2 regions of the Listeria sp. MAN/IMW/UF555 genome follow, and region 1 is predicted to be linked to the other one. Evidence: riboswitches for the same ligand, from Rfam matches in the RefSeq annotation. Region 1 holds a riboswitch; the other holds the start of a gene.
The links. Region 1 has a riboswitch for thiamine pyrophosphate ahead of thiT (energy-coupled thiamine transporter ThiT). Riboswitches for the same ligand answer to the same signal wherever they lie in the genome.
Positions count from the first base shown of each region.

Region 2: linked by a shared signal. The riboswitch ahead of tenA (thiaminase II) and the one ahead of thiT (energy-coupled thiamine transporter ThiT) in region 1 are both predicted to bind thiamine pyrophosphate.

Region 1 is NZ_JBZWZS010000001.1:259,052-274,741, forward strand. Features, by position in the region: gene AC4PG8_RS01240 (peptidoglycan D,D-transpeptidase FtsI family protein) at 1-1,255, shown strand, start outside; gene AC4PG8_RS01245 (aspartate-semialdehyde dehydrogenase) at 1,454-2,497, shown strand; gene dapG (aspartate kinase) at 2,509-3,720, shown strand; gene dapA (4-hydroxy-tetrahydrodipicolinate synthase) at 3,735-4,616, shown strand; gene AC4PG8_RS01260 (ribonuclease J) at 4,636-6,303, shown strand; gene AC4PG8_RS01265 (dihydrolipoyl dehydrogenase family protein) at 6,391-7,731, shown strand; gene AC4PG8_RS01270 (hypothetical protein) at 7,784-8,434, shown strand; gene AC4PG8_RS01275 (ABC-F family ATP-binding cassette domain-containing protein) at 8,473-10,074, opposite strand; gene AC4PG8_RS01280 (MmcQ/YjbR family DNA-binding protein) at 10,214-10,597, shown strand; TPP riboswitch at 10,667-10,777, shown strand; gene thiT (energy-coupled thiamine transporter ThiT) at 10,845-11,405, shown strand; gene AC4PG8_RS01290 (betaine/proline/choline family ABC transporter ATP-binding protein) at 11,699-12,892, shown strand; gene AC4PG8_RS01295 (ABC transporter permease) at 12,896-13,552, shown strand; gene AC4PG8_RS01300 (osmoprotectant ABC transporter substrate-binding protein) at 13,554-14,480, shown strand; gene AC4PG8_RS01305 (ABC transporter permease) at 14,495-15,166, shown strand; gene AC4PG8_RS01310 (Nramp family divalent metal transporter) at 15,279-15,690, shown strand, end outside.
Region 2 is NZ_JBZWZS010000001.1:1,342,792-1,358,481, reverse strand. Features, by position in the region: gene rlmH (23S rRNA (pseudouridine(1915)-N(3))-methyltransferase RlmH) at 1-260, shown strand, start outside; gene AC4PG8_RS06790 (LysR family transcriptional regulator) at 292-1,155, opposite strand; gene AC4PG8_RS06785 (NADPH-dependent oxidoreductase) at 1,274-2,011, shown strand; gene AC4PG8_RS06780 (DUF998 domain-containing protein) at 2,222-2,860, shown strand; gene AC4PG8_RS06775 (BglG family transcription antiterminator) at 2,866-4,737, opposite strand; gene AC4PG8_RS06770 (PTS sugar transporter subunit IIC) at 4,837-6,150, opposite strand; gene AC4PG8_RS06765 (PTS sugar transporter subunit IIB) at 6,155-6,445, opposite strand; gene AC4PG8_RS06760 (glycoside hydrolase family 1 protein) at 6,462-7,853, opposite strand; gene AC4PG8_RS06755 (PTS sugar transporter subunit IIA) at 7,846-8,187, opposite strand; gene AC4PG8_RS06750 (hypothetical protein) at 8,354-8,638, shown strand; gene AC4PG8_RS06745 (hypothetical protein) at 8,674-9,225, shown strand; gene AC4PG8_RS06740 (MFS transporter) at 9,351-10,550, opposite strand; gene AC4PG8_RS06735 (threonine aldolase family protein) at 10,778-11,866, shown strand; gene AC4PG8_RS06730 (ChbG/HpnK family deacetylase) at 11,854-12,639, shown strand; TPP riboswitch at 12,670-12,775, shown strand; gene tenA (thiaminase II) at 12,862-13,536, shown strand; gene thiM (hydroxyethylthiazole kinase) at 13,529-14,338, shown strand; gene thiD (bifunctional hydroxymethylpyrimidine kinase/phosphomethylpyrimidine kinase) at 14,335-15,138, shown strand; gene thiE (thiamine phosphate synthase) at 15,135-15,690, shown strand, end outside.

The sequences.
Region 1 (15,690 bases):
GTATGAAGGATCAAAAGGAAAAGACTTAGTTCTTTCCGTAGATGTAGAATTCCAGAAAGCCGTGGAAGATATTTTACGTAAAAATATTAAACAAGGTAAACAATATGCTGGTTCTGACTTATTTGATCGTGCATTTGTAGTCGCAATGGACCCATATTCTGGAGAAGTTCTAGCACTTGCTGGTCAAAAACTAAATGACAAAGGCGAGTTTGATGACTACTCCTTAGGAACATTCACCACTGCTTATGCAATGGGTTCCGCTGTCAAAGGTTCCACAATTCTTGGGGGCATCATGGACGGAGCAATTTCAAACAAAACGGTCTTCACCGACCAACCAATTGCATTAAAAGGAACCAAACCGAAAAGTTCTTGGTTTAATAGAACCGGAGCAGGTAACCGACCACTTGATCCAGTTGGCGCACTAGAAATCTCATCTAACTCATATATGTATCAAGTAGCAATGAAGATGGGTGGCGCTAAGTATGTTCCAAATGGCCCACTAAGAGCTCCACTAAGTACATTTGATGATATGCGTTATTATTACAATCAATTTGGTTTAGGCGTTAAAACAGGTATTGACCTTCCTGGAGAACAAGTTGGCTACAAAGGGGACGACCAAACAATTGGTAAAATTCTCGATTTCGCCATCGGTCAGTATGATTCTTATACACCGCTTCAAATGGCGCAATACGTTTCAACAATCGCAAATGGAGGATCTAGAATTGCACCAAGTATGGTAAAAGAAATCCGCAACCCTAGTACAAATGGTGATTCTGTTGGAACTCTTGCAACCGCAAATGAACCAAAAGTTTTAAACAAAATCGGCGTTTCAGATAATGACATCAAAACAGTCCAAAAAGGTTTTTATGAAGTAACTCATGGATCAACTGGTACAGCTAGAACCGTCTTTACATCCAGTGATTATGATGTTGCTGGTAAAACAGGGACAGCTGATGCCTTCTATGATGGACCAAAAGAAGGTAACAAAATGGCCAGTGTTTGGAATACAACATTTGTCGGTTATGCACCAGTTAAAAAACCAGAAATAGCGATTTCTGTAGTAGTACCTTGGATTTATCGTCCATATGGTACAGACCAAAAAACAAATATGAAGATCTCTAAAGAAGTTTTCGATAAATATTTCGAACTGAAAAAAGAACGTGCTGAATCCAATAAAGATGCTTCTAAAGTTGAACAACCAATTAACAATAAAGAAGCTGCTGCAAAAGCACAATCTGAACAAACCGAAAATTAATCAAAAAACCACTTTCATTCTTGTGAAAGTGGTTTTTTACATTTCAAACTGACAAACAATTAAAAAAATGGTGACTAATATAGATAAAAAACTGCGAAATGGCTTTGTTTATGGTATGATAAAGTAAGTGTAAAATTAACCAGATTTCTGTTTTAAAGCAGAGATACGAGGATTAAATTGAAGGAGGAATTGTAAACTATGACAAAAAGCTATCATGTCGCAGTTGTAGGTGCTACTGGTGCAGTTGGTACCCAAATGATTGAATTACTAGAAGAGGCGGCGACTTTCAAGATAAAGCAAGTTTCGTTCTTGTCTTCTATTCGTTCTGCTGGAAAAAAATTATCCTTCCGTGGGGAAGAGGTAACTATTCAAGAAGCTACACCTGAAAGCTTTGAAGGCGTAGATATTGCCTTATTTAGTGCTGGAGGTTCCGTTTCTAAAGCACTTGCAAAAGAAGCTGTAAAACGTGGAGCCATTGTAATTGATAATACGAGCGCATATCGCATGGATCCTGAAGTGCCGCTTGTTGTTCCAGAAGTAAACGAAAAAGCGCTATTCTCACATAAAGGTATTATTGCTAACCCTAACTGCTCTACAATTCAAATGGTAGCAGCACTCGAACCGATTCGAGAAGCTTATGGTTTAAATCGAATTATTGTTTCTACTTATCAAGCTGTGTCTGGCTCCGGAGTAAGTGCCATTCAAGAACTTAAAGACGGCAGCAGAGCTCTTTTAGATAACAAAGAATTCACGCCAGAAATCATGCCAGTAAAAGGCGATAAAAAGCACTATCCAATTGCATTCAATGCCTTACCACAAATTGACGTTTTCACGGACAATGATTATACATACGAAGAAATGAAAATGATCAATGAAACGAAAAAAATCATGGAAGACGATACTATTAAAGTTTCTGCTACATGCGTTCGAATTCCAGTTGTTAGTGGACATTCAGAAAGTGTTTACGTTGAAATAGAACAAGAGGGAGTAAGTGCAAAAGATATTCAAAATGCATTAAAAGCAGCCCCTGGTGTCGTTCTTGAAGATGATCCAGCAAATCAAATTTATCCGCAAGCCATTCAAGCTGCTGGTAAAAAAGAAGTGTTTGTTGGTCGCGTTCGCGCTGACATTGATGATTCTAAAGGCTTCCATATGTGGATTGTATCCGACAACCTACTTAAAGGCGCTGCATGGAATTCGATTCAAATTGCTGAAAGCTTAGTCAAACTAGCGATTATTTAGAGGTGTAAGTAATGAAAATCATAGTACAAAAATTCGGCGGCACATCCGTCCAAAATGAAAAAATTCGTCTAATGGCTTTTAACCATATAAAAAATGCCCTTAAAGACGGCTATAAAGTTGTAGTTGTTGTGTCCGCAATTGGTCGTTACGGGGATCCATATGCAACCGACACACTTTTAGAACTTATAGGAGCAAAAGATACTAAACTAACTGCTAGAGAGCAAGATACATTGCTATCTGTTGGAGAAACTATATCTGCTTCTGTCTTTACTAATATGTTAAAAGAGGCAGACATTAAAGCAGAAGCATTTTCAGGTGGTCAAGCAGGTATTATTACATCTAATAATCACTTGAATGCAAAAATCACCGAAGTCGATACAAAGCGCCTAAAAAAAGCGCTTGAAACACTTGATGTAGCTGTTGTTGCTGGTTTTCAAGGAATCACTGAAAACGGGGATATAACAACACTTGGTCGCGGTGGCAGTGATACTTCTGCTGCAGCTCTTGGTGTATCTTTACAAGCAGACTATATTGATATTTTCACTGACGTAGACGGTATGATGACGGCAGATCCACGCATTGTCGAACATGCGCGTTCACTTCCACGAGTAAGTTATAATGAAGTTAGTAATATGGCTTACCAAGGAGCAAAAGTCATTCATCCGCGCGCAGTAGAAATAGCGATGACTGCTAAAGTACCAATGCGTATCCGTTCGACTTACTTAGAAAGCACAGGAACTCTTGTCACATCTTTAGCGGATGATTCCGGTCATTTCGATGTAAAAGAACGAATGGTAACAGGAGTTGCACACGTTACAAATTTAACGCAAATTTTTGTCAAAACAGATACAGTAAAGGCACAACAACAAACTTTTAAAATATTAGCAGATGCAGGAATCAGCCTAGATTTTATTAATATATCAACTGATTCTGTCATTTTTACAGTCCCAGAAGAAAAACGTCGCGTCGTCAAACAACTTTTAGAAGAAGCAAACTTACAAACAACGGTTCGTGAAGACTGTGCAAAAGTTTCTATCGTTGGTGCTGGAATAACCGGAGTTCCTGGTGTTACAGCAAAAATCGTAGGAGCATTATCCGAAAAAAACATCCCAATTTTACAATCAGCGGATAGTCATACAACTATTTGGGTATTAGTAAGAGAAGAAGACTTAATTTCGGCAGTCAATGCCCTTCATGACGTATTTTGTTTGGAAATTAAGTAAGGAGGAAATGAAAGATGGATTTAGGGAAAGTAATTACAGCAATGGTCACGCCAATTCACCCAGAAAAAAATAAAGTATGCAAAAAAAGAATTCATCATCTCGTGAATCACTTAATAGATAACGGCTCAGATGGTTTAGTAATCGCTGGAACAACTGGTGAATCTCCAACTTTGTCACATGATGAAAAAATGAAATTATTCCGCCAAGTAGTGGAAACAAATGCAGGACGCGCGAAATTAATCGCTGGCACAGGTTCTAATAATACAGCAGAAACGATTGCTTTTACAAAAGAAGTAGCAGAACTGGGCGGAATTGATGCTGTCTTAGTCGTTGCGCCGTATTATAACAAGCCAAATCAAGATGGTTTATACGCTCATTTTGTTGCTGTTGCGGAAGCTTCTGATTTACCAGTAGTTATTTATAATATTCCAGGACGAAGTGTTGTTAATATCGAACCAGAAACAATTATTCGTTTAGCAAAATTACCAAATATTATTGGTGTTAAAGAATCAAGCGGCAACTTAGACAATATAAGTAAAATCATTGCTGAAACTTCCGATGATTTCCTCGTATATAGTGGGGATGACAGCTTAACCTTGCCAATTTTAGCAGTTGGAGGGAATGGCGTAATTTCCGTTGCAAGTCATGTGGTAGGAAATGAAATGCAAGAAATGATGCAAGCGTTTGAAAGCGGGAACGTAAAAAAAGCAGCAAGTATACATCGCTCGCTATTACCATTAATGAACGGTCTTTTCTCTGTGCCAAACCCAGCGCCAACTAAATACTTATTAAATCAACAAGGTATTAGCGTTGGACCTGTAAGATTACCACTTGTAGATTTGAATGCTGAACAAGGAACGAAATTACAAGCTATATTAGAAGGACTTTCTAAATAGTTCAAAGGAGGTCTACGCTTTGACAATAAAAAAAGCGAAAAACATAAAAATCATTCCACTCGGCGGTGTCGATGAAAGTGGCAAAAATTTATATGTAGTAGAAATAGACGAAGATATCTTTATATTAGATGCGGGCTTAATGTTCCCAGAAAACGAATTACTGGGAATTGATATTGTTATTCCTGATTTCAAATATTTAGAAGAAAACAAAGACAGAGTGAAAGCCATTTTCTTAACTCATGGTCATGAAGATGCGATTGGTGCACTGCCATACTTACTTCAAAAAATTAAAGCACCTGTTTACGGTACTGAGCTAACAATTGCACTTGCAAAGTCAGCGCTTAAAGAACACCGCAAACTACGCTTTAAAAATTTCCATGTTGTTGATGCAGAAACAACCTTATCTTTTTCTAAAATTGATGTATCTTTCTTCCGTACGACGCATACAATTCCTGATTCGGTCGGGATTGTGCTTGAAACAAGTGAAGGTTCCATTATTTATACTGGTGACTTTAAATTTGATCAATCAGCCAAAGATGGATATGCTTCTGATTTAAGTCATATTGCCGAATTTGGTGAAAAAGGAGTACTCGCTTTACTTTCAGATAGTTCAGAAGCAGAGCACCCTGGCACCACATCAAGCGACAGTTTAATTGAAGAAGAAATTAGACATGCTTTTAGAATGGCAGATGGTAGAATTATTGTTGCTTGTGTGGCTTCTAATTTGATTCGTTTGCAGCAAGTACTTGACGCATCCGTTGCTACTAAGCGTAAAGTCGCTATTGTTGGTAAAGAATTAGAGCGTGTATTTGAAATAGCAGGTAGCTTAGGTAAAATCGTTATTGAGGAAGACTTGATTATTCCTCTAAAAGAACTTAAAAAATATAATGATGAAGAAATCACTATTATTGAAACAGGAAACTTAGGTGAACCAATTCAATCATTACAACTAATGACTAAAGGTAATCACCCTCAATTTAATATTAAACCAGGAGATACGGTTTATATTACAACAACTCCATCACCATCACTTGAAACGATGATGGCGAAAACGATGGATATGCTCTATAAAGCTGGAGCAAAAGTATTAACGATGAGCAATAATCTTTTTATCTCTGGCCATGCAAGCCAAGAAGATTTGAAATTAATGCTTAACTTGTTAAAACCTAGATATTTCGTTCCTGTTCACGGTGAATACCGGATGTTAATTAGTCATGCGAAATTAGCTCATGAAGTTGGCATGGCGAAATCAGAAGTATTTATTGTCGGTAAAGGTGAAATTTTAGAATATAAAAATGATAAAATGACTGCTGGAAACCGTGTCTATTCTGGAAATACACTGATTGATGGGTTAGGTGTAGGAGACGTTGGAAACATCGTACTGAGAGACCGTAAGTTACTTTCTGAAGACGGTATTTTCATCGTAGTTGTTACGCTTAATCGTAAAACTAAAACAATTACTTCCGGACCAGAAATCATTTCACGTGGCTTTATCTATGTGCGTGAATCTGAGCATTTAATTGAAGAATCATCCAAAGTCGTAACAAAAATCGTCGAAAAAAACCTCCAAGAAACTGGCTTTGAATGGGCTAAATTAAAACAAGATATTCGCGATCAATTAAATCGCTACCTATTTGAGCAAACAAAACGACGTCCAATGATCTTACCAATCATTATGGAAGTCTAGTATGAACTGCTGCACCTCGATGTGCAGCAGTTTTTTTCGTTTAAAAGTAAAATAGAGGGGAAAACAAGCTAGGAAGGAGTGATTCAATTGACAGAATTTACATATGATGTAGTTATAATCGGAAGTGGTGCTAGTGGAACAACTGTGGCTTTTGAAGCGCAGGCAGCCGGTCTAAAAGTAGCGATTGTGGAAGAGCGTAGTTGGGGCGGCACATGTGTCCTTAGAGGCTGTGACCCTAAAAAAGTGTTAGTCGGAGCAGCAGAAGCAAGAAATCTTTCCACAAGATTACGTGGTAAAGGTATTAAAGAAGCAGCAACAATTAGCTGGACAGATTTAATGGCATTCAAAGAAACATTTGTAGAAGATGTGCCTGAAAGTCGCTTGGAAAGTTTTCAAGAAGCTGGGATTGAAACGTTTTTTGGACCAGCAAGTTTTCAAAACGAAAATACTTTGCAAGTTGGTAACGACATACTAAGTGCTAAAAAAATAGTGATTGCAACCGGCGCAACACCAAATACACTTAAAGTAGAAGGTCAAGAACATATTCAAACGAGTGATGATTTCTTATCACTTGAAAAACTTCCAGATTCAGTTGTTTTTATCGGTGGTGGTTATATTTCTTTTGAATTTGCATCAATTGCGCTAGCTGCAGGGAGAGATGTGCATATAATTCATCATAATAGCGAACCATTAAAGAAATTCGATCCCGATTTTGTAGCTGCCTTAGTTTCTACACTAAAAGAAGAAGGCATTCATTTCCATTTTGATACAGATATTACTAAAATTAATAAAAATGGTGAAAAACTTCATATCGAAGGTAAAAATGGCTTTTCACTTGAAACCGACTTAATTATCGGAGCAACCGGAAGAACGCCCAATATTGCTCATTTAGCTCTAGATAAAGCAAACATAGACTATACCAAAAAAGGCATTACAGTAAACGAGAAACTACAAACACCTAACCACGCACATATTTATGCATGTGGTGATGTAGCCGCTACAAAAGGCGCTCCGTTAACACCAGTTGTCAGTATGGAAGCAGCATTAGTAGCAAAAAATATTTTAGGCGGCAATGAAAAAATCGATTATCCTGCCATACCAAGCGTTGTTTTTACTAGTCCAAAACTTGCAAGCATTGGCATAAGCATGGAAGAAGCAAACGCCAATCCAGAAAAATATCAAATTAAAAAACATGATACAACGAACTGGTATACGTACAGAAGAACGAACGAAAAAATCGCCCTCGCAAAAATCATAGAAGACCGCGAGACCGGCCAAATTAAAGGTGCTCACTTCCTAAGTGAAGAGGCGGATTATATGATAAATTATATCGCTATCCTAATGAAAGCTAACTTAACTTTGGCTGATTTACAGTCTGTCATATTTGCATATCCATCACCTGCAAGTGATTTAACTGCTTTGAACTAGAGCTTAAATATGTTATAGTGAGGGAGAAATTCGCATAAAAGGAGCAAATTAGATGGAAATTTGGATTATTGCCGGAATATGTGCATTCTTAATTTTTATCAGCGGTATTGTTGTTTTATTTTTCCCAGCCAAGCGAAAAATCGGTGCAATTTTAACAAGCGCTGGAATGTTATTATTGGTTGGTTCTATTATTGGCATCATTGTTAGTTTTTCACATTACCAACAAGTTCAAAATGATGTATTCAATTATTCTTCTAAAGGTACAAGCCAAGCTACTGCAGAAGAAACAAAAACCTATCAAATAAACTATGAAGATTCCGCAGATAATATTAAGAAAAAAATCACCTCTGTCACGGTCGAAAAGAAAGAAACCTATTCAACAGTAGAAGGCAAGTCAGTTCCTGGCAGTATCACATTACAATTAGAAATAACAAACAATGCAGCTAAAACTCTCGAAACCTATCCGAATCAAGGTCAACTTGAAGCTAATAAAATGGATATAAATGGAGGAGATGCTGTTCTATCTGATTTTGAAACCACAGAAATCGAACCTGGTAAAACAGTTAAAGGAACAATCGTTTTTCCAGTAGAAAAATTAGATAAAGTTTCTGATATTACTTGGATTTCTTATAGTTTCCTAAGCTATTTAAAAGATTCTTCGACACCAATTACAACAGAAACAGGTAAAATCGAACTTAAATAAAAAAACAATATCCCGGAAATGGGATATTGTTTTTTTATTTATTCAGCTACATTCATAACTTCTTTTAAATATTCATCATAAGAAATTTCTTTATTATAAAATTGATCTTTTGATAAGTTAATAATACGAGTTGCGATAGTTTGTAGTAACTGATGGTCATGCGATGCAAAGATCATAGCGCCTTTGAACGCTTCAAGACCATTATTTAACGCAGTGATTGATTCTAAGTCCAAGTGGTTAGTAGGTTCATCAAGTAAAAGAACATTTGAACCTGAAAGCATCATTTTGGATAACATACAACGAACTTTTTCTCCACCAGATAAAACGCGTACTTTTTTCAGTACTTCATCACCACTGAATAGCATACGGCCAAGGAAGCCGCGTAAGAATGCTTCACTATCATCTTCAGGAGAGAACTGACGTAACCATTCCACAAGACTCATGTCGTTTTCCTCAAAGAACTCTGAGTTATCTTTCGGGAAATAGCTTTGGCTTGTTGTGATGCCCCATTTATAGCTACCTTCATCAGGTTCCATTTCACCAGCAAGGATTTGGAAAAGAACGGTTTTAGCAACTTCATCATCGCCAACTAAAGCAACTTTGTCATTACGGTTAATCGAGAAGGAAAGATTATCAAGAATCTTCACGCCATCAATTGTTTTAGACAAGTTTGTTACAGTTAGAAGGTCGTTCCCAACTTCACGGTCCGGTTTGAACTGAATGAAAGGGTAACGACGACTAGAAGGTTGAATATCTTCCAGCGTGATTTTTTCGAGCATTTTTTTACGACTTGTTGCTTGTTTGGATTTCGATGCATTCGCACTGAAACGAGCAATAAAGTCTTGTAATTCTTTCATTTTTTCTTCTTTTTTCTTATTACGATCGCCCATCATTGTTTGTGCTAATTGGCTTGATTCATACCAGAAATCATAGTTTCCGACATATAATTTAATTTTGCTGAAATCAAGATCCGCAATGTGCGTACATACTTTATTTAAGAAGTGACGGTCATGGGATACTACGATAACAGTATTATCAAAGTTAATTAAAAATTCTTCCAACCAGTGAATCGCACGGATGTCAAGGTGGTTGGTAGGCTCATCCAGAAGTAAGATATCTGGTTTACCGAATAAAGCTTGCGCAAGAAGCACTTTCACTTTTTCTCCACCAGTTAAATCTTTCATTAGTTTGCCGTGTAAGTCAGTAGGGATACCTAAGCCATTTAATAAAACAGCAGCGTCAGATTCTGCTTCCCAACCATCTAATTCAGCAAATTCGCCTTCAAGTTCAGCAGCGCGAATACCATCTTCATCACTGAAATCTTCTTTCATGTAAATGGCATTTTTTTCGTCCATAATTTTGTATAGACGTTCATGTCCCATTATTACAGTGTTAAGAACAAGTTCATCATCATACTGGAAATGATCTTGGCGAAGGACAGCGAGACGCTCACCTGAACCAATATGCACATTACCACTTTGAGAATCAAGCTCGCCAGAAAGCACTTTTAGGAACGTTGATTTACCAGCACCGTTTGCTCCAATAAGACCATAACAGTTACCTGGTAAAAATTTAATTGAAACATCTTCAAATAGCTTTTTATCGCCGTAGCGTAAGCCAACATTATTTACAGTTAACATTTTCTTCCTCCAATACTAAGTTACTTCTTCTTGAAATCAGAAAAAGCACAATTACTTCTATTTTAACATGGTTAGTTCAGCAAAGAAAGCTTACACGCATAAATAAATGTTATAATTGAAAAATAAGGAGGGAAGCTAAATGGATTATCAGCAAACTTTACAAGAAAAAGTCGCGCTTTGCCTTAGTTTGCAAGGTGCAAAGGAAACATTTCCATTTGATTCTAAAACACATGCTTTAACAATTGGCGCGAAAATATTTGCGCTCATCCATATGTATCACGGGGATTTATATGTCAGTGTTAAGTGCCAACCTGAGAGAATTGATTTATTGCGCGATGAATATATGAGTATAAAACCCGGTTATCACTTAAATAAAAAACATTGGATTACACTTGTGATTAATGAAAAATATGATGTCGAAGCGGAAACAGAATTTGCTTTAATTAAAAATAGTTATCAGCTAATTTTTGACAAACTACCAAAAAAAGCACAAAATACTGTAAGATTTTCTGCAAATGATTAAAGAAAACAAATAATTCTTTACAAAAAAACATCTCATGCTATAATGATTGTTGTACGATAATTTCATAGACGTTACCACAGGGGGGGCTTCTTAGCTGAGATTGAATCCGCGTGTTTTTGGATTCTGACCCTTTGAACCTGTTCGTTAATACGAGCGTAGGGATTGTGGCGATTGCATTTCTAACAATAGAAACTGCTTTCTTCTGGGGTACGTTTTTGACCAAAAAGAAGAGGGGAGTTTATTTTTTATGCAAAACAAACGATTAATCATTTTACTTGAATGTGCTATCTTTGCAGCAGTTGCGATGGTACTAAGCTTTATCCCGCTAGACATTGGTTCCAGTTTTTCGATTTCACTAGGAATGATTCCAATGTACGTTATTGCAATTCGTCGCGGTTTTTGGGCGGCTGGATTTGCTGGGCTTTTATGGGGGTTACTACATTTTTTAACAGGGAAAGCTTATATTTTAATGCCATCTCAGGCAATTATTGAATATATCCTGGCCTTCAGTTTTATTGCTTTCAGCGGAGTATTTAGTAAACAAGTTCGAAGTAATTTAGCTGCTAACCAACTAAAAAAAGCCATCGAGTGGGCGTGGGGAACCATGATTATTGGTGGTTTGGCTAGATATTTCTGGCATTATGTAGCTGGCGTTTTATTTTGGGGCGCTTATGCTTTTCAAGGTTGGGGAGCACAACTATTTTCAGCAGTGATGAACGGAGCTAGCTGCCTCGGAACCGTCGTTGTTTGTGGAATAGTTATCTCGATACTACTCAAAACAACGCCTAAATTATTCTTACCTAAATAAAGGAAAGCCCTGTTAGTAAATGCTAACAGGGCTTTTTAGTATGTTATAATAGAATAAATACTGTATTACAGCGTAACACAATGTTCATTTTTACGATTATAAGTTTAGCAGCGATGTTCTTTACGTGCCACAAGTACGAAATCATCTTGTTTAGTAACTTCCGTTTGAATGCCACACTGTCTTTAAGCTGTTTTTTTGTATTTAAAAAGTTTAAATCATTACTAGTTAGGGAAAAGATTTATCGATTGCCAATTTTTTTGGTAGTGGTAAAGAAAAAATGGAGGTGTATAAGCGTGTTAAAATTCGAACACGTAACGAAGACTTATAAAGGGGGCAAAAAAGCTGTTAATGATCTAACACTTAACATCGATAAAGGAGAATTTGTTTGTTTTATCGGTCCAAGTGGTTGTGGGAAAACGACAACAATGAAGATGATTAACCGGCTTATTGAACCTACAGAAGGCAAAATATTTATAAATGATAAAGACATCATGGCGGAAGATCCCGTCAAACTAAGACGTTCTATTGGTTATGTTATTCAGCAAATTGGCTTGATGCCACATATGACGATTAGAGAGAATATCGTCCTTGTACCAAAATTACTTAAATGGTCCGAAGAGAAAAAACAAGAACGGGCGAAAGAATTAATTAAATTAGTTGATTTGCCAGAAGAGTTTTTAGACCGCTATCCTTATGAATTAAGTGGTGGACAACAACAACGTATCGGTGTTTTGCGAGCGCTTGCAGCAGAACAAAATTTAATTCTAATGGATGAACCATTCGGAGCACTGGATCCAATTACTCGGGATTCTCTACAAGAAGAATTCAAGAATTTACAAAAAGAACTTGGAAAAACAATTATTTTCGTTACCCATGATATGGATGAAGCGATTAAACTTGCAGACCGTATCGTTATTATGAAAGCTGGCGAAATTGTTCAGTTTGATACACCAGATGAAATTCTACGTAATCCAGCAAATTCATTTGTAGAAGATTTCATTGGTAAAGACCGCCTAATTGAAGCAAAACCTGATGTTACACAAGTAGCACAAATTATGAATACGAATCCAGTGTCTATTACAGCAGATAAATCTCTACAAGCTGCCATTACAGTCATGAAAGAAAAACGAGTAGATACGTTACTTGTAGTGGATGAAGGTAATGTGTTAAAAGGATTTATCGATGTAGAACAAATCGATTTAAATCGCCGCACAGCAACTTCTGTGATGGATATTATCGAGAAAAATGTATTTTACGTGTATGAAGATACCTTACTCCGTGATACTGTACAGCGGATTCTAAAACGTGGTTATAAATATATTCCTGTAGTTGATAAGGACAAACGCCTTGTTGGGATTGTAACTCGTGCCAGTTTAGTAGATATTGTTTATGATTCCATTTGGGGAACGATAGATGATGTGGCAGAAAATCAGGAGGAACAAGCGGATTCCGAAACGACAGAACCAGAAATGAAGCAGGAGGGATAAGCTATGGACGCAATTGTTACTTTTTTTCAAGAAAACGGCCATAACTTGCTTGTTCAAACATGGCAACATCTTTTCATCTCCTTATCTGCTGTAATTTTAGGGATTGCAGTTGCCGTTCCTGTTGGAATTTTACTGACGCGTTCACCAAAAGTAGCAAATTTTGTTATTGGCGTGGTTAGTGTTCTTCAAACGGTTCCTTCACTCGCTATTTTAGCATTTATTATCCCGTTTCTTGGGGTCGGTACATTACCAGCGATTATTGCACTGTTTATTTACGCACTTTTACCAATCCTGCGTAATACTTTTATTGGAGTTCGAGGAGTCGATAAAAATTTAATCGAATCTGGTCGTGGTATGGGCATGACGAATTGGCAATTAATCATTAATGTCGAAATCCCTAACTCTATATCAGTAATTATGGCTGGTATTCGTTTATCAGCTGTATACGTTATCGCTTGGGCAACACTTGCTTCATATATTGGAGCTGGTGGACTTGGAGACTTTATTTTTAATGGCTTAAACTTATATCGTCCAGATTTAATTCTCGGCGGAGCAATCCCAGTAACTATTTTAGCCCTTGTAGTAGAATTCGCGCTTGGAAAATTAGAGTATCGTTTAACTCCAAAAGCCATCCGTGAAGCTCAGGAAGGGGGAGAATAACATGAAGAAAAAATTTATCGCGCTATTCAGCGTATTACTACTAACTAGTTCTCTTTTCTTATCTAGCTGCTCTTTACCAGGACTTGGAGGCAGTTCTAAAGATACAATACGCATTGGAGCAATGGCCACGACAGAATCACAAATCGTTTCCAATATTTTAAAAGAATTAATCGAACATGACACTGGTCTAAAAGTAGAAATTGTAAATAACCTCGGATCAACTATCGTTCAGCACCAAGCCATGTTAAATGGTGATGTAGATATTACAGCGACAAGATATACAGGAACAGACTTAGTTGGGCCTCTTGGAGAAGATGCTATTAAAGACCCTGAAAAAGCTTTAGCAGCAGTAAAAAAAGGATTTGAAGAGCGTTTCCACCAAACATGGTTTGATTCTTATGGCTTTGCTAATACGTATGTGTTCATGGTACGCCAAGATACTGCTAAAAAATACAACTTAACTACAGTTAGCGACATGCGTAAAGTAGAAAATGAGCTTACTGCTGGGGTCGATAATTCTTGGATGGAACGTGAAGGAGATGGTTATAAAGCATTTTCAAAAGCTTATGACATCGAGTTCAAGAAAATTTTCCCAATGCAAATCGGCTTAATTTATACCGCACTTAAAAACAATCAAATGGATGTGGCGCTTGGTTATTCAACAGATGGCCGTATCCCAACATATAACTTAAAATTACTAAAAGATGATAAAAAATTCTTCCCACCATACGATGCTTCAGCTCTAGCAACAGATGAAATTTTAAAGAAACATCCAGAATTAAAAACTACTATCAATAAGTTAAAAGGTAAAATCTCAACAGAAGAAATGCAAAAGCTTAATTATGAAGCAGATGGCAAATTAAAAGAACCATCCATCGTAGCGCAAGAATTCTTGCAAAAAAATAATTACTTTGAAGGTAAAAACTAAGGAGGTGCCAAAAGATGGACACATTAAAACAATTAATTGATTATTACCAAACAAATGGAAGTTATGTCATGGAAGAGTTCTGGCGGCATTTCTTAATGAGTGCGTACGGAGTTATCTTCGCCGCAATCATAGCGATACCACTCGGAGTATATATTGCTAGGAAGAAACGCTTAGCTGGATGGGTTATCCAAATTGCCAATATCATTCAAACTATCCCAGCACTCGCAATGTTAGCTGTACTTATGCTAATTATGGGTTTAGGAACGAATACAGTCGTTTTATCCTTGTTCCTATATTCTTTACTCCCAATTCTAAAAAACACCTATACGGGCATTAGAAACGTTGATGGGGCACTTCTTGAATCGGGTAAAGCGATGGGCATGACGAAATGGCAAGTGCTTCGTTTGATTGAAATGCCACTTGCTTTATCGGTCATTATGGCAGGTATTCGAAATGCGCTTGTTATTGCAATAGGTGTTGCAGCCATCGGGACATTCGTTGGAGCAGGCGGCCTCGGTGATATTATAGTCCGCGGAACCAACGCAACTAACGGAACCGCAATTATTTTAGCTGGAGCCATCCCAACAGCAGTCATGGCAATATTAGCCGATGTACTTCTAGGATGGGTCGAACGTACTTTAAACCCAGTTAAAAACAAAAGAAAAACATTAACCGAAGTCTTATAAAAACAATCGAAAACACAACCTACCAGCTTCATAAAAAGGTTGTGTTTTTCGTTTGACAAAGAATGTTTCCCGTAGTAAACTTTTTATCATAAACGAAAGAAGGTCAGGGAGCATGAAAAAGGAAAAAACAGAACGCACAAAACAAAGCTGGAGAAAAGCACAGAATGCTCCCAGCTTAAGCGAAGTAAATAATTCAGTAGCAATTCCCAAAAACGCAAAGTTCTTCCGGAAATTATTTGCATTTATGGGACCAGGTGCCCTTATTGCAGTTGGCTATGTTGATCCTGGAAACTGGGCGACATCCATTGCCGGGGGTTCGGAATTTGGTTACACTTTATTATCAGTTATTTTAATTTCTAATATTTTAGCCGTTTTACTACAATCACTTGCGTCAAAATTAGGTATCGTGACTGGGCGCGATTTAGCTCAAGCATCAAGCGATCATTTTTCCAAACCATTTGGCTTTGTCCTATGGATTTTAGCTGAATTAGCCATTATTGCAACTGATATTGCTGAAGTTATCG
Region 2 (15,690 bases), 1.1 Mb from region 1:
TAGCGCTGGCAATTGATGGGAAAATGAAGTCGAGTGAAGAATTTGCAGCTGATTTGGATAAACTGGCGACTTATGGTAAGAGTAAGGTGGCGTTTGTGATTGGTGGATCGCTGGGGCTTAGTGAGGCTGTTTTGAAGCGGAGTAATGAGCAAATTTCGTTTGGGAGGTTAACGCTGCCGCACCAGATGATGAGGTTGGTGCTTGTGGAGCAGGTTTACCGGGCGTTTCGGATTGTTCGCGGGGAGCCTTATCATAAATAGCTAGCTGCTTGAAAGGGTTGTAATCAACAACTTAACTTTTGAAAGCTGGTTTACTTTTTTCGATAAGCCATTTTTCACCATTTGAAATTGTATGATCTGCATGATAAATTAATGTTTTTCGAAGTGCTACATAATCTGTGGGTAATGTTTCGTAGTTTAGAAAATGATAGTTTAGTGCGATGCTTTCAGGAATAATTCCAACGCCAAGTTCATTATTGCAGATTTCGACAAGTGTTTCGGGAATATTGATCTCTGATATGGAAACATTGGGGATATTAAAATCGTTAATGAGAGAAGCCAAGGCGCGGTATGAATAACATTGTTTGCTGAAGACGTATAATCGTTCTTCAGCTAATATTTTTTGGACTGATTTTCCAGCTGTGTTGCCTGCGAAAACTAGTTTATCCCATGAGAGCGTTTGTGAGATGATTCGGCTATCTTGAAATAAATTTTCTTTTTCGAGTTCAGCGACATAAGCGATGGTTAGTTCTCTATTAGCTATTTTTGGTATTAATTCACTTGTACTTCCGCTAACAATAGATAATTTTTTATTTGGAAACTGTTGATAGAACTCTTTAATGATCGTGTTAAATTCCATGGGCAAAGAAGATTGCGTAATACCGATTGAGATCGTTTCTTCTTCGTTATTGATAATATCAATCGTTTCCTCCCATAATAAGATCATTTTTTTGAATTGCTGATAGATTTTTTCGCCCTCTTTAGTCAATTCCACACCATTCGAGTGCCGGAAGAAAAGCTGAGTTTGGAACTGTTTTTCGATATTTTTTATTTTATTGGACATATTAGACTGTAAATGATGCAGTTCATTCGCTGCTGCAGAAATACTCTTTAGTTCAGCTACTTTATTAAATGCTTTCATGTTTTCAATATCCATAATTTTCTCCTTTTGGTATCAAAAATAATGATACCGGCATATGATTTACGCATTTCAAATGATGGCGCAGATAGATTATACTTTATTTACAGTACAAATTCAAATTGGGGGTTATGTTATGAATGCAACAATTCAACAATTAGTTAAACATGTTTCAGTAAGAGAATTTAAAAATGAAAGATTATCTGATGAAACCAAACAACATTTATTAACGGCTGCGAGAAGTGCCTCTAGTTCGCATTTTGTGCAATCTTTTTCTATTTTAGAAATCACAGATGAAAAACTAAGAAAGGAACTAGCTGAAATTACGAATAGTGCTTCTTATGTAAATCAAACGGGGACCTTTTATGTGTTTGTAGGTGATTTATATCGACAATCAAAACTTTTACTGGAGAATAATCGAACTTTGGATGGGTTGAGAAATATGGAATCATTACTCGTATCGGTGATAGATGCAACGATTGCAGCTCAAAATATGGTTATAGCTGCTGAGTCTCTTGATTTAGGAATTTGCTATATCGGTGGAATAAGAAATGATATTGAAAAAGTAGCTGAATTGCTAAATTTACCGCCATTTACGATACCTGTTTTCGGATTAACTGTAGGCGTTCCAGAATATAAAAATCAAGTAAAACCACGGCTATTAGTAGAAAATCAAGTAGGTGAAAATCAGTACCCTCATGAACAATTTACAGATTTAAAAGCGTATGAGGAATTGACCAAAGAATATTATGCTTTACGTGAAAAAAATCAGCACCAAACTTCATGGGGAGACAAGAATGTAGAGTTTTTTGAAGAAATACGAAGACCAGAAATAGCGGGTTTTTTGAAAAAACAAGGATTTACATTGGATTAATTGGTTTTCGTTGTAAGGTGTATAAAAAATAATAGGATTAAATTTATGAAAAGCTGGAAGAGTATTTTTTCCGGCTTTTTATTTGATTTGGGCTTTTATTTAGTCATAGAAAGCTTAAACTAGATTAGATTGGGATAGATTTGTATAATTAATAGGGAATTTAAATTGCACTATTTTATCCTAAATAAATTTCATAAAAGGAGGATTCAAATGAAATTTCTAAAAAAATACGGGTTTTACTTTTTGTTACTCGGCGTTTTGAGTGATTTTCTAACGCCTTACATACTTGGAATCTTTTACCCAGAATTAAACCAAATGACGCGGGTTATGAGTGTGTTTGGGGATGTGGCTAGTCCGGTGCGGGGAGCGTTTTTGGTTTGGTCGGTTGTGTCTGGGGTGTTCTTTGTGCTCGCTTTGCCGGCGATTTATCAGAGCGTTGTTAAAACTTCGCGGACTTTGGCGATTTTGCTTGCTTCAGCGATTGGTTTGTATGGGATTGGCGATTGTATTTTTACGGGATTGTTTAGTATTGATACGGAGCAGGCGAGTTGGACGTTTTCGACTTGGGTTCATAATATTGGCTCGGGGCTTGGTTATGCGGGATTTTTGATTTTTCCGTTGTTTTTGGTCATTCTTTACCGGAAAACTGGCGATAAAACCCGCAGCAATGTCTATCTAGTATTACTCATTGTCAGTCTGCTGTCGGCCGGTGTTTATGGGCTTGCGCGGATTCCTGCTGTTAATCACTTACCGGTTTTAGACAAAATTGGATTTTGTCAGCGGATTAGTTTCTTTTTTAATTATTTGCCGATTGTTGTTTTTGGAATTGATCGGATTAGAAAACCCTAGATTGTTTAAGAATCTAGGGTTTTTTGTTCGCAAAGTTCGATAAATTGCTGGAAATCTTCTTGTTTGGCTAATTTTTTTACAAAGCTGCGTTCGTTTAAAATGGTTACGAGTTGGCCGAATAATTCTTCAAAAGAGTTGTCGCGTTCTTCTTTCATGGTGAGTAGGAGGACGAGTTTGACGCGATTTCCGCCCCAGTCAATCGGTTTATCAAGTGCGCATACTGCGACGGCATTTTTCTTCGCGCTTCGCTGGATGGCGTGCGGAATTGCGTAGTAGTTTCCGTAGCATGTGCTAGATAATTGTTCTCGTTCGAACACTTTTGAAACATAGTCGGAGTCGCAGTAGTCGAATGCAGTTAACTGTTCGCAAAGAAACGTAATTACTTCTTCTTTTGATTTGAAGTTTTGTTTTGGGAAGAAAAGCTCTTTTTTGAAAAATTTTCTGGAAATCGAATCGGTTTTTGGCTTAGTTTCTAAAATATGCTTGATTTTCTGCAAATCTGCTTCTGTTAAAAGTAAATCGTAATGATAGACTGGGATGTCGGTTGTTAAGTTTAATGGTTCGGCGGTAATAATTAAATGGATTTCTTTATCTAAGGTGAACTGCTTTATATCAAAAATAGATTGAGATACGAGTAAGTCAATCGAAAAATCAGCAATTTTCTTAAGTTGATTATGAATTAAACGTTGGCTGCCCGCGCCGTACGGGGAAACCAATAAGATTTTTCTTTTTTTACCGTGATTAATCGTTTCCGAAGCGGATAAAAAATGTAGCGCGATATAGGCGATTTCGTCATCTGGGAAAGTAATCGCTAACTCTTTTTGGATGAAGGCTGAAGCATAGACGCTGACGTTATAAATAAATGGAAACTTGTTTTTTAATTCTTCGGTAAGTGGGTTGGTTAAATATTGCTTATGGTTGGCTCTTTTGTATAGTGCTGAGATATGGGCCACTAAATAGGTGGCTATTTTTTCATCAGCGGAAAAATCAATATGAAAATTTTGGTCAACTGCTTCAAGGAGCCGAGTGACAACGCTGCCAAAAACTTGCGCGTCAATGGTTGAAGTGGTAACTAATTTTCCGGAATAAAGCCGGGCAATATAACTTAATTCTTGCGTTGGAATATTGATTTGCAGCTCATTTTCTAACGTTTCGGCTAGTTGCTCTGCCATTTCAAGACTAGTTTTATCTTGTTCTGTTAAAGCCGTTCTTTGAATATAACTACCCATACTAATTCGCTCAATTAAAACAGCAATATGCAAGATGAACGAAATCGTTGAAAAGTCATTCATAAAAAACTCGTTCTTTTTATGATATGCGATAATGAGCTCGGAAAGTTGTTTTAGATTGCAGTAATCGAAGTAATCCGCGTATTTATCAAGGCTTAATTGATGGTTTTCGATTTCTTGATTGAGGAATAGATTGAAGATGCGGCGCTTTTCTTCTTCGCCGCCCTCGGTCAGTAGTTCGTTGTTTTTTCGAATAATACAAAGCGACTCATCTTTTTCAGCGATAACGGTGTTGAGCTCTTTAATAATACGAGCTAACGTCGATTCGCTAATGAAAAATTGATCTGCTAAATCATAGAAATTGGTATGATCTTGTTCGATTATATGGCGTAATAATTCAAAATGTAAGTTTTCGTTATTTTTGGATAGATTCATTTGTGAAAGTTGCTCATTTGGTGTTAAAAAATAGCCTTTTCCAGCTTTTGATGCAATGATTGTGGAACTAAATGACTGGTTAATTTGAATAATGTCATTTCGCACAGTTTTGGAAGAAACGCCTAACATTTCTGAAAGTGCTTTTGCTGTTACTGTCTTTTGGCTGTCGTTAAGCTTTTCTAACAATGAACGTTGCCTTTCTGAAATAGTCATTATATCCCCCCTAATTCTCCCTTAACCTATTGTTATTATACAACACCAAATAGAGAAAGAGACGAGTTTTTTTTGTCCCAATCTCTATTTAAGTGGCTATTAATTAGCAGCGATGTTTTCTTCTTCGGCTTCTTTTTCTAAAGCAACGAGATTTTTCTCATATACTTTTAGGAATGGGTAGTACATTAGACCGTTTAAGAAAATCAGGATGAATACGAGAACGATGGCTCGCCAGTCCATGGTGGATAGAAATGCTCCAATTGGTGCGGGCATTTGCCAGGAGAAGACGGCGAACGTTTTTCCGACAATCCCGAAATACATACAAAGATAAGTGATAACCCCGTTGAATACCGATGTGAAAATGAACGGGAAGAAGAAAATTGGATTCAGCATTAGTGGTGTTCCGAAAATCAGTGGCTCAGAAATTCCGAATATGGAAGGTAAGAAGCCGACTTTCCCGACGGTGCTTAGTTGTTTGGACTTGGATCGCATCATTAAAAAGGCAAGTGCGAGAACAGAACCAGAACCACCTATGATAACGAAATACGTCCAGAACGGTGTCGTGAAAATATTCGTCAAATCTTGGCCAGCCATTTTTTCAGCGGCGTTGATAGAAAGGTTTCCGTCACGAATCGGGCCTAGAATTCCGGCAAGTGCGGCATCGTGTACACCGAAGAACCAGAATAGGTGAACTAGGAAAATACTTAGAATCGTGAATGGTAGGCTATCGGCCGCTTTGAAACTCGGCGCTATTTTTTCATATAAGAATTGGATGGCAGTTGTGTCTAGCAGGTTGAAAATGATAAAGATAATCGAGAAAAAGGTCATTAAAATAATACCAGGAACTAGGGCTGCAAATGTCTCGGATAGTGAGGCTGGGACGCTATCGGGCATGGTTATTCGACCGACGTTTTTCTTGCGCATCCAGTGATAACCTTCTACGGTAACGATGGCGACGAAAATTGAAAGTAATATTCCGCGTCCATCAAGGAAACTGATGTCGACCTCTTTGCCGTCCCAACCCATTTTGATTGGATTAAGTACGAGCATAAAGAAACCGGCGATAGAAAACATAAGTGGGCGTAAGAAATCTTCGTGGTAGTGTTTGCATAAATAATACGTGATACCGACGCAAATATATAACGACATGGCGCCAAGTGTGATTCCGCTAATCCAGTTTAGGATTAAATCATATTTTTCAGCAAATTTAGCCCAGGCAAGCAGGAAGCCGTTTTTCGTATCATCTGTGACTGGAGCCGCTTTCAAAATAATCGGAATCGAACCAAACAATGTAATTGGCAGCATGGACATAAAGGCATCTCTGGTTGCTTTCAAATGGCGTTGCTGGCTAAGTTTGTTAGCCAGCGGGGAAATATATTGATCCATTTTTTCGCTAATGGTATTAAATCGCATGTTTTTATCCTCCTATTAATTTCTGGATGTCTTCGTAAACCCCTTTGCCATCCATGATGCCGTATTTTACTGGTGAAATGGCATGGACTGGGACGCTGACGGCCTGTTTAATTTGTGGCATAAGGAAACGGATTTGTGGGCCGATAAGAACGAGGTCGACACCGTCCAAATAATCGGTATACTCGGATTCGCTATAAGCAGTGACGTTTAATGTATTGCCAGAAGCGGCTTCGATTTTTTTCGCAAGCATTCCTGTAGACATACCAGCATTACAAACTAACATGATATTTTTCATTTTCCTGCTCCTTTTTTTAAAATTCTCTTCGTTTGATGAGTTTTCCCTGACTTTCAATCATTTCTTTGAACCAGTAGTAGGAAGCTTTTGGTTTTCTGATTTGATTGTTTTCGAAATCAACGGCAACAAGTCCGTAACGCTTTTCGACACCATTTTTCCAAGAGTAAAGGTCGAACGGGGACCAAGCGTAGTAGCCGCGAACATCACAACCAGCATCGATTGCGTTGAAAATGGCGTTAATATGGTCATTCATAAAGGCGATTCGGTAAGCATCATCTACTTGTGGTACAGAAACGTCTTCGCGAACACCAATGCCGTTTTCTGTCACATAAAGTGGTAATTGATAGCGTTCGTATGCCTCGATTAAGCCATCTTGTAAGCCTTTTGGATAAATTTCTGTGTCCCATTCGGTTGTTTCGTTGGCGGGATCTTTCACTTGTTCGAACCAGTTTTTGATGAGAACTTTACTTTCGCCTTTTTTACCACTGTGGTTGAATTGTAGCTGGGTTTCGCCGCCAGTGTATGGTTTAACGAGCGTGCGCGAATAGTAATTTAAGCCGATGAAGTCGACAGTGTTTTGTTTAATTGTTTGTAGTTCGTCTGTTTTCATAAAACTGATGTCGTGCGATTTGGCTAGTTCGGCAATGAGGTCGACTGGGAATTCGCCAAGTGCGGCTGTGTCGAGAATCCAGTTATTGCAATAGTTATCAGCGTAGCGCATTGCAATTTTCGTTTCGATACTTTCATCGACCCCGTTCACCGGCGTGTAGCTGTGAACAATGCCAATTTGCCCAGGATAGCCACCTTCTTTAAAAGCCTTCACACCTAAAGCACTCGCGTACATCACATTATAAGCCGCAATCATTGTTTTTTGCGTATTTTGATAGCCGGGCGGATAGTTGCCGATTTTATATCCGTTAGCAACAAACCATTTTGGCTCGTTAAAAGTGGTCCAATTCGTGATTTTATCGCCAAAATGGTCATAACAAACTTTGGCATAATGCTCGAATGCAGCACAAACGTCGTGATCCAACCAGCCACCAGTTTCTTCCCAATATTGTGGCAAATCCCAATGATAAAGTGTCACAAACGGCTCAATATCATATTTTTTACACGTATCTAGCAAGTTTTGATAAAATTCGATCCCTTTTAAGTTGATGTCACCTTGCCTATTTTTAATAATTCGCGGCCAAGATAAGGAAAAACGATAGGAATTTTGCCCGCCTTCTTTCATCATCCGAATGTCTTCCTCGTAGCGGTGGTAGTGATCGCTCGCCACATCGCCATTCTCAAGATCTGCTTCGTGCAAGTAGTAGTCCCACATCGATTCCACCTTGCCATCCACATTCCAAGCACCTTCACATTGATAAGAGGCCGTGGCACCTCCCCATAAAAAGTTATTATTCATTAGATAAACTCCATTTCCATTGATAAATTTCTCCCAGTTCCCGAATCATTTCCACGGCAATATCCGTAGAAGACAAGTGACCTTCCGCATGAACCAGCAGTAAATCCACCTCTCTCATTCGGTTCTCTGAAGATAGTTTTCGTAAAAGTTCCGCGTGCGCTCGGTGCGCCAGTTTAATCTCATCTTTCGCTTCAGTAATTTTCTGCGTGAAAGCTTTGATGTTTTGCAGTTTTACTTCTTTCAGTGCCTCAAAAGCACAACTTTTCGCATTCCCGGCGTGTAAGATGATTGCCATGGAATCCAGTTCTGTTGTTAGTTCGTTGCTATCTGTCACGTAAAGACCTCCTTTTGATTTGTCTTTACTATAGCTGGAAAAATGGGGGAGGTGAAATTATTATTTGCCACTTTGGAAGTGGAAATTGGTTTTGGGTTGGAATTTAGGGGTTACTAGGATATGATGATAGTTAGAGAGAAAATATTACATAGGAGATGAATAAATGATGAAAAAAACAGTACACGGATGGGAAATAATATCTAATTTAGATGTACGAGTATACCAAGATGAAGCTGGCGGGGTTGCGATTTTAGTAGATAGAGATAATTTTGGTGATCAAGTGCCAGTGCTATTGAATTTTGATGGTGATGGAGTGGATATAAAAGCTCTTTCGCATTTAACAAAAAGTGTTCGAGTTTCGCTGGATAAGAAGGTGCTGATTGAATGGCATGATGAGTATTTTGAAGAGAAAACACAAGCAATGGAGTACATCGAGGTGGAACGGGATTAACCGTTAATTATATACAAAAAAAGGAGAGCAACGAGATGAGCAAAAAGTTAGTAAGTATTATATTTTTAGGGATTTGTCTTTTGTTAGTAGGATGTGGTAAAGAGGTTGTTGATAGCAAATTTACTGGGAAGTGGAAGTTGGAATCGGTTAGTGTAGGTACGAGTGACGGGAAGAATTTAAAAGATACAGGTATGGCAAGTAAGATGAGTGTGGATCTGGACATGGATGCAGATGGTAATGTAACAGAATTGTATATTGATGATGAAGTTGCCATAACAAATTCTTATAAATTAAAACAAAAAGATGGCGATAAATACCAATATGATGGTCCGGTAGTTAGTAAAAAAGTATATGGTTATGAAACAGAAAGTGAAAAAGAGAACGTGCAAAAAGCCCTTAAAATGCTTGAAGCACAGGATGGTATTGAGATAACGAAAAGTGAACAAAAAGGAAATGAATACCGCGTGGATACTAAAGAAAAAAGAGATTATGTACTTTCTATGGAGCTTGAAAGTGAGAATTTAGTTTTGAAAAAAGTGGATGACAAAGAGAACAGTTTGATTAAGGAAACATATAAGAAAAATTAAACTATATTAAGCGGGAATTGGAAGTCCGTTATAACCACCTATTGTTTTAAAAAATATAAAATAAACGCCTCCATTAATTTCATTTTAGATGAGATTAGTGGGGGTGTTTATGATAGAAGTCCTTTTTATATTTTATCTGAGATAGTAAATTTAAAAATATGCTTGTTTACGAAATATATGAAACTGATAAGTAAATAGGTTCCGCCGAAAATAAGAAGAAAGATAGAACTATTTAAATTATGACTACTAAAATAACCAAATAATAATGCTCCTATAGGTAATGTGGCTACACTTAGGCTATAAAGAGCGCTGAAAACTTTGCCCAAATGTTCTTTTTGAATTAATACTTGGAAAAAAGGTTTTTGGACAACATGGGTGACTCCTAAAAAAGTACTTGCAATCCCCCAGATAAAAATAATAAGGGAGGAATTTACAAAATAAGAGCTTATTAGCATTGTTAGTCCGAACATGAGCGTGCATAAAGTTAGTACTTTTCCAATTTTCATGAATTTTAGTAATAATGTTGCTAGGAGAGTTGAGCCAATCAATGTTCCAATGGCCATAGTTGATGTCAATAGTCCAAGCACAATGGCACTTCCTTGCTCTTTTGCAATTAATACTTGGTAGACATTCAATCCGCCGAACATAAAATTTGCCATGCCTCCGCCGATAGCGATAAATAAAATGGTTTTATTTTGAAATAGTTCAATGAAGCCTTTAAATACATTGTTTAAGAAAGGTTCAGGTTCTTTATTATTTGCTTCTGTAGGTTCTTTTATTTTTGAAAAAGAAAATATTGCGAACAAGAAGGTAAATATATTAGCAACTAAAAGGGTAATTGTTGAAAAAATATTGATTAAGAATCCTGTTAAGGCGTTGAATAAATATTCGGTACCATTATAAGCAACAGACATATATGATTGAGCACTTGCTAGCTGTTCTTTTTTTATGATAAAAGGAGTCATTGCGTCTTGTATAGTATATGTATTCATACCAAAAAGGGAAGCTAAAAATGCTAAAATACATAATAACAGAGGACTTTGAAAATCCAACAAAATACTGATAACCATAATTAAAATCGCAAATAATTGCCCGAATTCGCATAAAAGCAAGGATCTTTTTTTGGAATGTGTATCTATCCAGTGACCAAATAAAAAGGAAAAAATGTTAGGTATAAAAATAGCAAAATTAACTATCCCTACCCAAAAAGAATTATTAGTGAGTGTTAAAATGTACCAAGATAATACAATGTAATACATGCTATCCCCGGCATTACTGATTAAACGACCTAACCATAAATATCTAAAATTTTTGTTTTTTAACATGTGTTCAGTCCTTTTGTGTTTTATAATATGTTGTACTTCTAATTTAGCGGTTATAATTAGAATTGTCAAAATTTTTATTATAATAGTGTTGGAGGAGATTGATAGGAGAAGTTGCGGGAGTAGATTTGTTGAGTCTATAATAAATTAAAAGCTGAAGATTATAAGATATATTGGGTATATAATTGTTATACAATCAATCAAGTATATCGTAAAAGGAGTGAACCAAAATGACAAACACACTAAAAACTAGCTACCAAAAAACACCTTATAAACTAGGCGGGAACGGTCCGCGCAATGTTGGTGTTCTTACAGAAGCACTTCAAAATATTGATGATAACTCAGAAAGCGATATTTACGGAAATGGTGCAGTTATTGCAAACTTTGAAACAAAAATCGCGAAAATTCTCGGGAAACAATCTGCGGTATTTTTTCCAAGTGGGACGATGGCTCAGCAAATTGCATTAAGAATTTGGGCTGACCGGAAAGAGAATCGGCGAGTGGCATATCATCCGCTCTCTCATTTGGAGATTCACGAGCAAGATGGGCTAAAAGAATTGCAACAAATCACGCCAATATTACTTGGAACAGCGAATCGACTTTTGACAATTGACGATATTAAAAGTCTTCGCGAGCCAGTTTCTAGTGTGCTTATCGAACTTCCTCAACGAGAAATTGGTGGGCAACTGCCTTCTTTTGAAGAGCTTGAGGAGATTTCGGAGTATTGCCGTGAACAAGGTATTTCGTTACATCTGGACGGGGCGCGGTTATGGGAAATTACGCCGTTTTATCAGAAGTCTGCGGAAGAAATTTGCGCGCTGTTTGATAGTGTGTATGTGTCGTTTTACAAAGGGATTGGCGGGATTGCTGGGGCGATTCTGGCTGGGAATGCTGATTTTGTGCAAGAGGCGAAAATCTGGAAACGGCGGTATGGCGGGGATTTGATTAGTCTGTATCCGTATATTTTGTCCGCGGATTATTATTTTGAAAAACGAATTGGGAAAATGGCGGAATATTTTGAGGCGGCGAAAGGATTGGCTGAGCGATTTAATTCGTGTCCAGGCGTGAAGACTGTGCCGGAAGTGCCGGTTTCTAATATGTTTCATGTTTATTTTGAGAAGTCGACTGATGAGGTTGGGGCGATTTTGACGAAGATTCAGGATGAAACTGGCGTTGGGATTTCGGGGTATTTGCAGGAGAAATCAGCGGATGTTTGTGCGTTTGAGGTTTCGGTTGGGGATGCGTTTGCGGAGATACCGGAGGAGATTTTGGATTCTGTGTTTAAACAATTAGAGGTGGATTTACCATGCCAAAACTAATCATCGACGCAGACGATTTCGGTCTATCCAAAGCCATCAACCACGGCATTATCGAAAGCTACAAAACCGGCATCACAACATCCACCTTACTCATGCCGAACCTAGAAACTGCTGAGCACGCAATTACTCTCGCAAAAGACCACCCAGACCTATTCATCGGGCAACACACAAACTTCCTACTCGGGAAACCATGCGCGGACCCAGCGGAAATCCCGTCACTTGTTGACGAAAACGGGGAATTCCATCGTTCTAAATACTACCGTGCCAACCCAGAACTGAAATTCCAATACGAAGATGTACGAACGGAAACGATTGCTCAAATGGAACGGTTCAAAGCGCTAACTGGTCACTACCCAGAACACATTGACTGCCACTCAATTGGTGATGAAACGGTTGACCAAGCTTTCTTTGATATTGCGCGTGAGTTCGGGATTCACACCACTTTAAAATACAGTGGCGATAAAAAATGGCCAGATCAGGAAGGTTATTTGCCGATTACTAAACTGTTGGAGTCGGGCGCACTCCCCTACACAAATGGTGGTGTCTCGGTTGAGAACTTCCTTAACGATGATTTCGGATTATTAAAATTGGCACCAAACGAAATCGCTGAGATGCATTTTGATGTCGGTTTTTTGGATCAATTTGTGCTGGATAATTCTTCTTATACGTTGATGCGGTGCCGTGAGCTTGCGACGATTTGTGATGTGCGGGTGCGGGATTGGCTTCTTGAAAATGGGTTTGAGCTTATTACATTTGGGGATTTACAGCGGTAAAACTCTATGCTATGATGAACACAACTTAATAAGAAAAACTAGGGGGGCCGATTCTGGCTGAGATAGGAAGGTAATGCTTTCTGACCCTTTGAACCTGTTTGTTAGTGCAAGCGTAGGGAAGTGAATGTGAAAGTGACCGGAAAATTTATCGCGGCTACTGTTTCTTTGCTTATGCTAAGGGACAGTGGGCGCTTTTTTTATTGTTCAAAAGGAGGAGTTTGCATGTTTGTTCACGGTTTGCAAGAAGAAGTAGGGGATTTATGGCAGGAAACGTTGCGGCATCCATTTGTGCGGAGTTTGGCGGATGGGACGCTTGAGAAAGAGGCGTTTTATTATTATCTACTCCAGGATGATTATTATTTGTCGCATTTTGAGAAGGTGATTGAGAAAAGTGTGGAGCAGGCTGGGACAGCGGAACTTGCTACGGAAATGAGGGAAGTACAGGTGCGGCTTCAGCAGTCGGAATTGTTGATGCGCGAACAGTTTTATCCGCGGGTTGGGCTAACGGAGCGTGATTTTTCCGAGCGAAAACCGGCGCCAACTGCTTATCATTATACTTCTCATCTTTACCGGATGGCGGATTTTGGCAGTTTTGGGGTGACAATTGCGGCGCTTTTACCGTGTTATGCGCTTTATGCGGATATGGGGAAAATGTATGAAACGGCGCGGAGTTCGGAGCCATTTTATCAAGAGTTGTTGGATAGTTATGTGGATGAAAATTATCAAAAAGTGGTGTTGCAGCAGAAGCGGTTGGTGGAACAGGCGGCGAGTATGGCGGATGCGCGGGAACTTGCTCTGATGAAGCAGGCTTTTCAAATCAGTGTGGAAATGGAATGGGCGTTTTTTGATATGGCTTATAAAAAACAAAATTGGCGTGGGAGTTTGAATTATGTTTGATTTTATGACGTTGGAAAAAGTGCGGGAAAGAGGCCCGTTGGTGCATAATATTACGAATATCGTGGTTGCGAATGACTCGGCGAACGGGTTGCTTGCGATTGGCGCGTCACCGATTATGGCTTCTGCGAAAGAAGAAATGGATGAACTTGCGAAAATGGCAGATGTGCTCGTGATTAATATCGGAACGCTAGACGGTGAGCTAGTTACGGCGATGAAAATTGCTGGACGTGCGGCAAATGTTGCTGGAACGCCGGTTGTGCTTGATCCGGTCGGTGTTGGCGCGACTTCATACCGTCGTAAAGTGGTGCAAGAATTATTGGCAGAAATTCAGTTTACGGCGATTCGTGGAAATGCGGGAGAGCTTGCGGCGATTGCTGGTGAAGCTTGGGAAGCGAAAGGCGTGGATGCGGGCGTTGGTTCGGCGGATGTGCTGAGCATTGCTGAAAAAGTGGCGAACGAATGGAGCACGGTTGTTATTATTAGCGGTGAAGTGGATGTGATTTCAGACGGAACGCGCTTTGCAAAAGTGGCTAATGGTAGCGCGCTGCTTCCAAGAATTACTGGTTCTGGTTGTTTGCTGAGTGCGGTTTGCGGTAGTTTTATCGCCGTTCAGGAAGACGCTTTTCGAGCTAGTGTCGAAGCGTGCGCGAGTTATGCGGTGGCTTCTGAGTACGCGGAAATCGAGTTAGAAAGAAAACTTCCAGGCTCATTTCGACCACTATTTTTAGATGAACTGGCTAGCTGGTCGGTCGAAAAAACGCGTGCCAAAGCCAAAATCCAAGAAAGTGGTGAACGCAAATGATTTTCCCACAAGTATTAACGATAGCTGGTTCAGATTCTGGCGGCGGCGCGGGGATACAAGCGGATATCAAGACATTTCAAGAGCGTAAAACCTTTGGCATGTCCGTCATCACGGCAATTACGGCGCAAAATACGTTAGGGGTAAAAGCAGTGCATAAAATCCCGATAGATATGATTCGAGAACAGTGCGATGCGATTGCAGAGGATTTCCAAGTGAGCGCTGTGAAAACTGGGATGCTTGCGGATGCAGAAATTATCCGAGAAGTGGCGCGAAATATACGTTTGCACAACTTCCCAAATATCGTCATTGATCCCGTGATGATTGCAAAAGGTGGCACTGCTTTGCTTGAAAACGAGGCGACACAAGTGTTGAAAGATGAGCTTTTGCCACTTGGTACGATCATTACGCCGAATATTCCAGAAGCGGAAGAAATTCTGGGAGAAAAAATCACAACCAAGGCGGAAATTGAACAAGCTGCTAAGAAAATTTTTGATTTAGGTGTAAAAGCAGTTGTTATTAAAGGTGGACATAGCGAAATGAGTGAGGCGGCTGATTTTTACTATGATGGTGAAATGACAAAATGGCTTACGAGCGAGCGCTTTGATACGCCTCATACGCACGGGACGGGTTGCACTTTTTCGGCATGTATTGCGGCTGAACTTGCGAAAGGGAATTCACTTTTAGACAGTGTCGTAGTTGCGAAAGAGTTTATCACAAGTGCCATTAAATATCCGCTTGGAATTGGTCACGGTCATGGTCCGACCAACCATTTTGCTTACCGATTGGAGGATGGGAAATGAGAGCTGAACTAGCTGTATATTTTATCGCTGGAACGCAAGACATAGTCCGCGGAACGTTGCCAAGTGTGTTAGAAGAAGCACTGAAAGGCGGAATTACTTGTTTCCAATATCGCGAAAAAGGAGCAGGCTCACTCCAAATTGCCTCCGAAAGAAAAGAAATGGCGCTAGAATGCCAACAATTATGCGCAAAATATCAAGTGCCATTCATTATTAACGATGATGTCGCCCTAGCTCTCGCAATTGGTGCGGACGGCATCCATGTCGGGCAAAACGACGAAGAAATTCGCCAAGTTATCGCGAGTTGCGTTGGAAAAATGAAAATCGGACTTTCCGTTCATTTGGTTAGTGAAGCAGCGGAAGCAGAAAGACTTGGTGCGGTGGATTATATCGGCGTAGGACCAATTTTCCCCACAATTTCAAAAGCGGATGCAGAGCCAGTGAGTGGAACGGCAATTTTGGAAGAAATTCGCCGGGCTGGAATTAAGCTACCAATTGTCGGGATTGGCGGAATTAATGAAACAAATTCAGCCGAGGTTCTCACAGCAGGTGCGG